Regions from separate parts of the Undibacterium sp. FT79W genome, predicted to be linked through region 3. Evidence: predicted binding sites of a transcription regulator. Region 3 holds the regulator's gene; each other region holds the start of a gene.

What was found. Region 3 encodes sigma-54, which starts transcription at its own class of promoters, with help from an activator protein. Its sites were predicted from a motif close to TGGCANGNAANCTGCTTT; they were not measured.
Region 1: a site for sigma-54 is predicted at 1,505-1,522, ahead of H8K38_RS15200 (ammonium transporter). Genes of this name have one in related genera too.
Region 2: a site for sigma-54 is predicted at 992-1,009, ahead of glnA (type I glutamate--ammonia ligase). Genes of this name have one in related genera too.

The regions. Positions count from the first base shown of each region.
Region 1 is NZ_JACOGB010000008.1:69,105-72,369, forward strand. It holds gene H8K38_RS15190 (arginyltransferase) at 1-648, opposite strand, end outside; gene aat (leucyl/phenylalanyl-tRNA--protein transferase) at 666-1,382, opposite strand; gene H8K38_RS15200 (ammonium transporter) at 1,572-2,774, shown strand; gene H8K38_RS15205 (NUDIX hydrolase) at 2,898-3,265, opposite strand, start outside.
Region 2 is NZ_JACOGB010000001.1:716,997-720,261, forward strand. It holds tRNA gene H8K38_RS03140 (tRNA-Ser) at 1-25, opposite strand, end outside; gene H8K38_RS03145 (rhodanese-like domain-containing protein) at 115-579, opposite strand; gene glnA (type I glutamate--ammonia ligase) at 1,142-2,557, shown strand; gene H8K38_RS03155 (DUF4124 domain-containing protein) at 2,685-3,173, shown strand.
Region 3 is NZ_JACOGB010000005.1:51,517-54,781, reverse strand. It holds gene lptB (LPS export ABC transporter ATP-binding protein) at 1-351, shown strand, start outside; gene H8K38_RS09935 (RNA polymerase factor sigma-54) at 363-1,844, shown strand; gene hpf (ribosome hibernation-promoting factor, HPF/YfiA family) at 1,954-2,298, shown strand; gene H8K38_RS09925 (enoyl-CoA hydratase/isomerase family protein) at 2,448-3,265, shown strand, end outside.

The DNA of each region.
Region 1 (3,265 bases), on a different contig from region 3:
GGCGGCAATCCAGTAGCCAAGGTAAACATAGGGCAGTTTTAATTCTTTGCTCTGCCGTATTTGCCACAAGACGTTGTAGGTGCCATACGAGGCGGCTGCTTCATCCGGCTCAAAAAACGTGTAGACAGATGACAAGCCGTCGCTCAGTACATCGATGATGCTGACCATTTTCAGTACATGGTGTTCATCGCGGAATTCAACCAGTCGTGTATTGACCCGGCTTTGCAACAAAAACTGCGCGTACTGTTCACGGCTGTCCGTATCCATGCCGCCGCCAGCATGACGCTGATTCTGGTAGCGCTGATACAGTTCATAGTGCTCGTGCGAATACGCGAGTGTCGTGACGCGCGGTACCAGGTTGGCGTGTTTTTTCCACGCCCGGCGCTGGCTGCGGTTTTCGTTGAACTCATCGACCCGCACTCTGACTGGGGTACAGGCATTGCAGGTATCGCAATACGGCCGGTAAATAAAAATACCGCTACGCCGGAAACCTTTTCTGACCAGTTCTGAATACGTGTCTGCATTGATCAGATGCGCCGGCGTTGCTACTTGCGAACGCGCCTCCAGTCCTTCCAGATAGCTGCAAGGGTAGGGCGCGGTTGCATAAAACTGTATGCTGGCAAAAGGAAGTTCGTTGAGTTGCGTCACGGTGATTTACTTTGCTGTCATTGATATAGCGCCCTCAGCGGTTGCCATTCCTCGATCATCGGTTGTGTGGTTGCCTGTGCTATCCATCGGATAAAGTCGGCACGGGCGATAGGTTTCGCGCCCAGTGAAGCCAGGTGCGCTGTCTCTTGCTGGCAGTCTATCATTTTCACCCCGTGTTCACGTAAGAAAAATACCAGATGACTCAGCGCAATTTTGGAGGCATTCGATACCCGCGCAAACATCGATTCACCATAAAACATGCGACCGATGCAAACGCCGTAAGCACCGCCGACTAGCTCGCCATCGAGCCAGACTTCGGATGAATGTGCATAGCCTAGCTGATGCAGGCCGCAGTAGCCCGCCACGATGTCTTCGGAAATCCAGGTGCCGTTGCCATCTTTGCGCGGTGCCGCACAGGCGCGCATGACTTGTTCAAAGGCTGAGTCAAAACGAATTTCCCAGCGGGTATCGGTACGGATTTTTTTTAAGCTCTTTTTCAGACTGTCTGAAATCCTGAAGTCAGACGTTTGCAGCACCATGCGCGGGTCGGTGGACCACCATAATATGGGCTGGCCTTCAGAAAACCACGGGAAAATACCTTGTTTGTATGCCAATAAAAGGCGTTGCGGCGACAGATCGGCACCTGCCGCGAGCAGACCCGCAGCACCATCGCGATCAGTGAGTGCCGTTGCAGCATCTGGAAAGGGCGATTCCGCTTCTAACCAGGGAATCATTGTGATCCTTTCTGGTGTTGCACTAAATCAGCGCTTTTTATGAGTGCAAAATGCCTGTGCATGGTGCGTGTTAAATTGATATTATCCATAAAATTCAATAACTTAATGTGTTTGCACCAAATTGGAATATTTATTGCTTTATCTGTGTGAAACTAATTAAGAAGTGCACACTTAAGGGGAGGTATCAGCATGAACGTACAAATAGATGGCGCCAATGCTTTGTTTATTTTGCTTGGTGCAATCATGATTCTAGCAATGCATGCGGGATTTGCGTTTCTGGAGTTAGGTACCGTGCGTAAAAAAAACCAGGTCAATGCGCTGGTGAAGATTATTGTCGATTTTGCGGTATCGACGATTGCTTATTTCTTTGTCGGTTACAGCATTGCTTATGGTATCCAGTTTTATTCTGGCGCCGAAGTGCTGGTGGCAAAAAATGGTTTTGAGTTGGTGAAATTTTTCTTTTTACTGACCTTTGCGGCGGCGATACCGGCGATTATTTCCGGTGGTATCGCTGAACGCGCCAAGTTTTATCCGCAATTGATTGCGACTGCGGTACTGGTTGGTGTTTTATATCCTCTGTTTGAAGGCATTGCCTGGAATCATCGCTTTGGCATCCAAGACTGGCTGAAAGCGGCTTTTTCTGAAGAGTTCCATGATTTTGCCGGTTCTGTGGTGGTGCATGCTTTTGGCGGATGGGTCGCGTTGCCTGCTGTGTTGCTGCTTGGCGCGCGTCGTGGCCGGTATATGAAAAATGGTGCGATTGCCGCGCATCCGCCTTCCAGTATTCCGTTTCTGGCGCTGGGCGCGTGGATATTAACGGTGGGCTGGTTCGGCTTCAACGTCATGAGCGCACAGACGCTGGATAAGATGAATGGCCTGGTGGCGATTAATTCCCTGATGGCGATGGTGGGCGGTACGCTGGTCGCTTTGCTGATGGGGAAAAATGATCCCGGCTTTGTGTATAACGGCCCACTGGCTGGGCTGGTCGCAGTTTGCGCAGGCTCTGATCTGATGCATCCTTTGGGGGCGTTGATCACTGGCGGTGTGGCCGGTGCGATTTTTGTCTGGATGTTTACCTGGACGCAAAATAAGTGGAAGGTGGATGATGTGCTCGGCGTCTGGCCTTTGCATGGCTTGTGCGGCGCGTGGGGCGGAATTGCTGCCGGAATTTTTGGTCAGAAAATGCTGGGTGGGCTGGGCGGCGTCAGTTTATTGTCGCAAGTCTTTGGTACCGTGCTCGGCATTGTGATTGCGTTTTCCGGTGGTTATGCGATTTACGGTTTGCTGAAAAAAACTATGGGCATACGTCTGGATCCTGAGCAGGAATTTGAAGGTGCCGATTTGTCGATCCATAAAATTTCATCGACGGCAGAGCGCGAATCCAGTTGGTGATTTCGGTTAAAACTCATTCAGAAAACTGCTGAACGTCGATAAGCATCATGGTGTGCAGTCAATAAAAAAGGGTGGAAATTCCACCCTTTTTTATTCCGTTTCATTTTTATCCCGGTTTATTGTTCAGCCTTCTTGCTGCATAGGTTTAAAGATGTCATGAGCGTAGAGTCGATAACATTCGCCCTTCTGCGTACGGCGATAGTTTTCAAAGAAAAATTTCAGGGTGTAACTGATGGTGGGGAAGGCAATATCATCCCAGGGAATTTCTTTTTCGGAAAACAGTTGCACGGCTAGACTTTCAACTCCAGCCGCATAATTCAGATCGAGTAAAGTGGCACGATAAAACAGGTGCACTTGATGCACGTGTGGCACATTCAGAATAGAAAATAAGTCATGCAACTGGATATTGGCACCGGCCTCTTCCTCGGTTTCTCTTTGTGCGGCCTGAGCAGTGGTTTCATTGTTTTCCATGAATCCGGCCGGTAAGGTCC
Region 2 (3,265 bases), on a different contig from region 3:
ACTTAAACCACTCATCCACCTCTCCTGCTTTTCGCCAATGCCAGATCAGCGAAGCTCGCTATTCTAGCAAAGTATTGAGGCAGATGGAAGTATGTTTTTAATGTATTTGAAATATCATGCACCAAGCCACGGCAAATCATTGGCGCACCAACCCCCGACTGTTTTTCTGTGGCCATGCGCATCTCTGTCTCCTTCAAAGCCTTGCAGGATGTCAAAACATTGGGTGTAGCCGGTTTCGCTGGCGAGTTTTGCCGCATGACGTGAGCGCACACCTGAACGACACAGAAAAAGAATGACGGTATTTTTGTTTGTTGTAATGGTGGCGAGTTGCTGTAAGAAATCAGGGTTTTGCGCTCCGCCCGGATACAGGCTCCACTGCACTGCAAAATGTTGAGTGTCGTGAATCAAGACCTTACCAACCCAATCACGTTCGGCATTGGTGCGGACGTCAACGAGGATGCAATCTGGATTCGACTGCAATAGTTCAAAGGCCTCAATGGGAGTGACCGCTCCGGCATACGGAAGCGATTGTTCCTGTGCGCGTTGTCGGGCAGATGTGAGCGTAGTGTTGCTAGACATAGTTAATCCAGTGCGGGCAGTTTGTGGGGGCATTTTCATTGAATTATGCATGAAGCGACACGCGTATGCATCGCTTCAGTGTGGTTTGATTGGTGGTGCGTATAAAATTCAGTTGTTAGCAGGCTCTGCGTCTGAGATAGATAATTTGCATACAAATCAGTCGCCATATGAGTGCGCACACTGAGAGAGCACGCAATACTGGTGACAGCTTATGCTGTCGACAGCACACCTATTTCGCAGTGCACATTAATGGTGCAATCATTTGCACCTAAAAAGTGCAATCATTTTTTTCATATACTTATTTTGTTTTTTTTGGTGCATCACCAGAAGCTTATGATTCTTGATTTTGATTAAACGTTTTAAAAACAAAGTGTTAGCGATAATTTTCTGTCGTTGTGCGGATTCTGGAATATGGCATAGTTTCTGCTATTATTGTTCACGGAGTTGAGCGGTCAGATGATTATGCAGAAAGAAAATTAACGACAGGTTTCTTTTGTCAGGATGGCAGAACGAAGGCTCAGTAATCCCCGATTTATTTTTAGCGCTACTTGAGGAGTTTCACATGGCAATGACAGCTGCAGAAGTTTTGAAGATGGCGAAAGATAACGAAGTGAAATTCGTTGATTTTCGTTTCGCAGATACACGCGGTAAAGAACAGCACGTGACTGTGCCTGTTTCTCACTTCGATATCGATAAGTTCGAATCTGGCCATGCATTTGATGGCTCTTCTATTGCGGGCTGGAAAGGTATCGAAGCTTCTGACATGTTGTTGATGCCAGATCCAAACACAGCGAATATCGATCCATTTATGGAAGAAACCACATTGTTTATGCAATGTGACGTCATCGAGCCTTCCGATGGCAAAGGTTACGACCGTGATCCACGTTCTATCGCAAAACGCGCGGAAGCTTATCTGAAATCTTCCGGTATCGGCGATACAGCCTATTTTGGTCCTGAACCAGAATTCTTTATTTTTGATGGCGTACGCTGGAAAATCGACATGTCCGGTTGCTTCGTCAAGATTGATTCTGAAGAAGCGTCTTGGACTACAGGTGAAAAACTGGAAGGTGGCAATACTGGTCATCGTCCTACAGTCAAGGGCGGTTACTTCCCAGTTCCTCCAGTCGACAGTTTCCAGGACATGCGCTCTGAAATGTGCCTGATTCTGGAATCTTTGGGTATTCCAGTGGAAGTGCATCACCATGAAGTTGCTGGCGCTGGTCAAAATGAAATCGGCACAAAATTCTCTACATTGGTAGAGCGTGCTGACTGGACTCAAAATCTGAAATATGTTGTCTGGAACGTGGCTCATACCTACGGCAAAACAGCGACTTTCATGCCTAAACCTATCGTTGGTGATAATGGTTCCGGTATGCACGTGCATCAATCGATCTGGAAAGATGGCAAAAACCTGTTCGCAGGCGACGGCTATGCTGGCTTGTCTGATTTCGCTCTGTACTACATCGGCGGTATCATCAAACATGCAAAAGCACTGAACGCGATCACGAATCCAGGTACTAACTCTTACAAGCGTCTGGTTCCAGGTTACGAAGCACCGGTGAAACTGGCTTACTCTGCTAAAAACCGTTCTGCATCTATCCGCATTCCTTACGTTGCGAATCCAAAAGGCCGTCGCGTTGAGGCGCGCTTCCCAGATCCACTGGCAAACCCATATCTGTGCTTCTCTGCACTGATGATGGCAGGTCTGGATGGTGTACAGAATAAGATTCACCCAGGTGAAGCAGCGTCTAAAGATTTGTACCATTTGCCACCAGAGGAAGATGCATTGGTTCCAACAGTGTGCGCGTCTCTGGAAGAAGCCTTGGATGCACTGAATAAAGATCGCGAATTCCTGACTCGTGGTGGTGTGTTCAGCGACAGTATGCTCGACGCTTACATTGAACTGAAAATGCAGGAAGTTCAACGTATGCGCATGACTACGCATCCTGTTGAATTTGACATGTACTATTCCCTGTAATTGCAAGGGATGCTATAAAAGCGGGGGCAACCCCGCTTTTTTTGTTTTGTTACTGCGCGTAACGTGGAATTGTGAATATGCGCAGCATCGCATACACTACACCTCTGTTTTTGACTAGTGATTGAATATGAAGCGACTATTGATTGGTTTTATTTCGTTAATCGCCATCCAAAATATTGCCCACGCGCAGGCCGATGTGTTTTTATGCGTCGATGATAATGGCAAGAAAGAGTATAAAAATACGGGCGCGACTAAAGGTTGTAAGAGAGTCGAGTTGCCCGGCATTACAGTTGTTCCTGCCCCGGCTTTACCTTCCACTCCCAAGAAAGCACAGGCAAAATCCGCTTCTAGCCCTGCAGATTTCCCTAAGGTTGACGAGGGAACACAAAAGGCCAGAGATTCGGATCGCCGGCAAATTTTGTTGGATGAGCTCAAAGCGGAAGAGCAAAAACTGGCTGATTTGAAAAAAGAGTACAACAATGGTGAGCCTGAGCGTCGTGGTGATGAGCGTAATTACGCAAAATATCAGGAACGCACCGGAATGATGAAAGATAACATCAGCCGCACCGAAAAGAACATTGAGGCATTGCGGCGTGAAATTTCCAACCTAAAATAATGCAAAATCTCTGCTTTCCATGCAAGAAATTGAATCGGCGGGCATGATGCTTGCATAATAAGGTCGCACTATGCGGCCTTTTTTTATGGATT
Region 3 (3,265 bases):
CAGATAGAAAAAATCCGTGACAGTCAGGCGCTTGCGTTATCGGGCGGTGAACGGCGCCGGGTTGAGATTGCGCGTGCACTCGCGACGAACCCGCGCTTTGTTCTGCTCGATGAACCTTTTGCCGGTGTTGATCCTATCGCCGTCATTGAGATTCAACGGATTGTCCGCTTCCTCAAAGAACGCGGCATCGGCGTGTTAATCACAGATCATAATGTGCGCGAGACACTCGGCATTTGCGACCACGCCTACATCATCAATCAAGGCTCGGTATTAGCCAGCGGCAAACCCGACGATATCATTCAGAATGAGTCCGTGCGACGCGTCTATCTCGGAGAACATTTCCGGATGTAACGGGACGCATTATGAAACAAAGCCTGCAACTACGTACTTCTCAGCATCTTGCACTGACGCCTCAACTGCAGCAATCAATACGGCTGTTGCAACTGTCAACGCTGGAACTGCATCAGGAGCTGGAAACACTGCTGATAGAAAATCCTATGCTGGAGCGTGTCGACGATCCTATGGACAATGCGGTTCGCTTACTGGCGGACGGTGCGATCAATAACACAAGTACGACACCGGATGCAGGCATGGAAAGCGCCGCTCAGGCTGACAACAATACGCCGCAAGAAGCGACAGCCGACGCCGATGTACCAGTCAACGACAGCGTCAGCGCTAACGAGGAAGAATGGAGTTTTAACGACGCGCCTTCCGGTGCATCTAACAGTGACGAGGATGAAGGACGTCCGCAACTGGAAGCGGCGCACATCAGCTTACGCGAATACTTGCTCGAACAGATGCGTCTGACGCTCAGGGAACCGCGTGATCGCGCGTTGCTGGAACTGATCATCGACACCCTGGATGACAACGGCTATCTGACAGAAAGTCTGGAAGAAATTCATGCCGGTCTGCCGATAGAGTTGTTGATTGAAGAAGATGAATTATCGTTTGCGCTGAAGATGCTGCAGAGTTTCGATCCGCCCGGTGTCGGTGCCAGAAATTTATCAGAATGTCTGGCGCTACAGGTCAGGCGTCTGCCAAAAATTCCTTTTGTCACCCGTCGTCTTGCACTGGCCGTGGTAGAGACTCAGCTGACTTTATTTGCACAGCGAGACTTCACTAAATTAAAAAAAATATTCGGCTGCGACGACGAAGATTTACGCGAAGCACAAGCAGTCATACGACAGTGTGAACCACGTCCCGGCATCACATTTGCCACCAGCAGTTCCGACTATGCAGTGCCTGATGTGATCGTCAAAAAAAGTGGTAATGGCTGGCAAGTTTTACTGAATCAGGATGTGATGCCGAAACTGCGCGTCAGTAGTATGTACGCCAATATCATGCGGCAAAACCGTGGCGAAGCAGGACTGGGAACGCAGTTACAGGAAGCACGCTGGCTGATCAAAAATATGCGTCAGCGTTTCGATACTATTTTGCGTGTATCGCAAGCGATAGTTGAAAGACAACGTAACTTTTTTACGCATGGTGCAGTCGCGATGCGCCCCCTTGTTTTGCGCGAAATAGCTGATACACTAGGTCTACACGAGAGCACTATTTCTCGTGTGACGACCCAGAAATACATGCTGACCCCGCATGGTATGTTTGAGTTGAAATATTTTTTCGGCAGCCATGTCGCGACGGAAACAGGGGGTGAAGCATCTTCCACAGCGATACGTGCACTCATCAAGCAGTTGATAGGAGCAGAAGACCAGAAAAGCCCACTCTCTGATAGCAAAATTGCAGACATGCTGGGCGAACAGGGCATGGTAATAGCCCGACGGACCGTTGCCAAATACCGTGAAGCCCTGAAAATTCCGCCAGTGAGTTTGCGTAAATCTTTGTAAGACGTCCTTGTAATCACGGTTTGAATTGCTATATATGATTTAGCTCAACGCAGTAAAAACGAAATGAGCTTATCGTTAATAGCAAGTAATATCACTATAGGAGCACAGTATGAATCTCACCATCAGTGGACATCACGTCGAAGTCACTCCTGCCATTCGTGAATATGTACATACCAAGCTGGAACGCATCCGGCGCCACTTTGATCAGGTCATTGACATTACCGTCACGCTGACCGTCGACAAACTGAGCGAAAAAGAGAAACGGCACAAAGCCGACATTGACCTGCATATCAGCGGTAAAGATATTCATGTTGAAAGTCTGGCGCATGATTTGTACGCAGCCATTGACACACTGATTGATAAACTGGATCGTCAGGTGATAAAACATAAAGATAAAGTCCAGGGTCACGATCGCGATGCGATCAAACATATCCCCGATCCTGCATCGGCATAATCGCCAACCCCGCGCTTAACGGGACTCCAAAACAAGGACGCCAACAGCGTCCTTTTTTGTTATCTGTTTTTTGTTATTTTTGTCGTACTGACGATGTGCAAACAGGAATAAAATGAATGCCCTGTCACGACTATGTTAATGGTATCTACATGAGCGAATACGTAATCACTTCCGTTAAAAATCAGATCGGCTACATCACTCTCGACCGCCCCAAAGCATTGAACTCCTTATCACTGGAGATGGTGCGCGCACTCACCGCCACTTTATTGGCATGGCGAGACGATACAACGATCCGTGCAGTATTCATTCACAGCAGTAGTGAAAAAGCATTTTGTGCCGGTGGCGACATCCGTTTTTTTTATGATGTCGGCACAGCCACACCGAGCGGTGACAGCGCCCTGCTTGAAGATTTTTTTACCGAAGAATATGCGTTAAATCATTTGATACATTTTTACCCCAAACCCTACATCGCGCTGATGAATGGTGTGGTGATGGGTGGCGGTATGGGCATTGCGCAAGCAGGTGAAAATTGCCGTCTGCGCATCGTTACCGAGCGTACAAAAATGGCGATGCCGGAAGTGAACATCGGCTTATTTCCTGATGTCGGCGGCAGTTATTTCCTGTCGCGAACACCGGGTGAAATCGGTACTTATCTCGGTCTGACTGGCGACATCATCGCCGCCACAGATGCCTTGTATGCAGGCCTCGCCGACGTCTATATTCCGACGTCCGAGTTACCGGCATTACTGTCCATGCTGGAGACCAGCAACGCGCAGGATATCCGCCTGGCGATACGTGAATTTGCTGCGCCATTTGCGTCGCAGGCCGATCCGGCCAGCAGCAAACTCGCTACGCAGAGCGCCTTGATCGATCAGTTTTTCAGCGGCAACAACGTGCTAACCATCGCAGAAAAATTAAGCAACAACAGCGATGCATTTGCCCAGCAGACACTGGTCACGATGGAGAA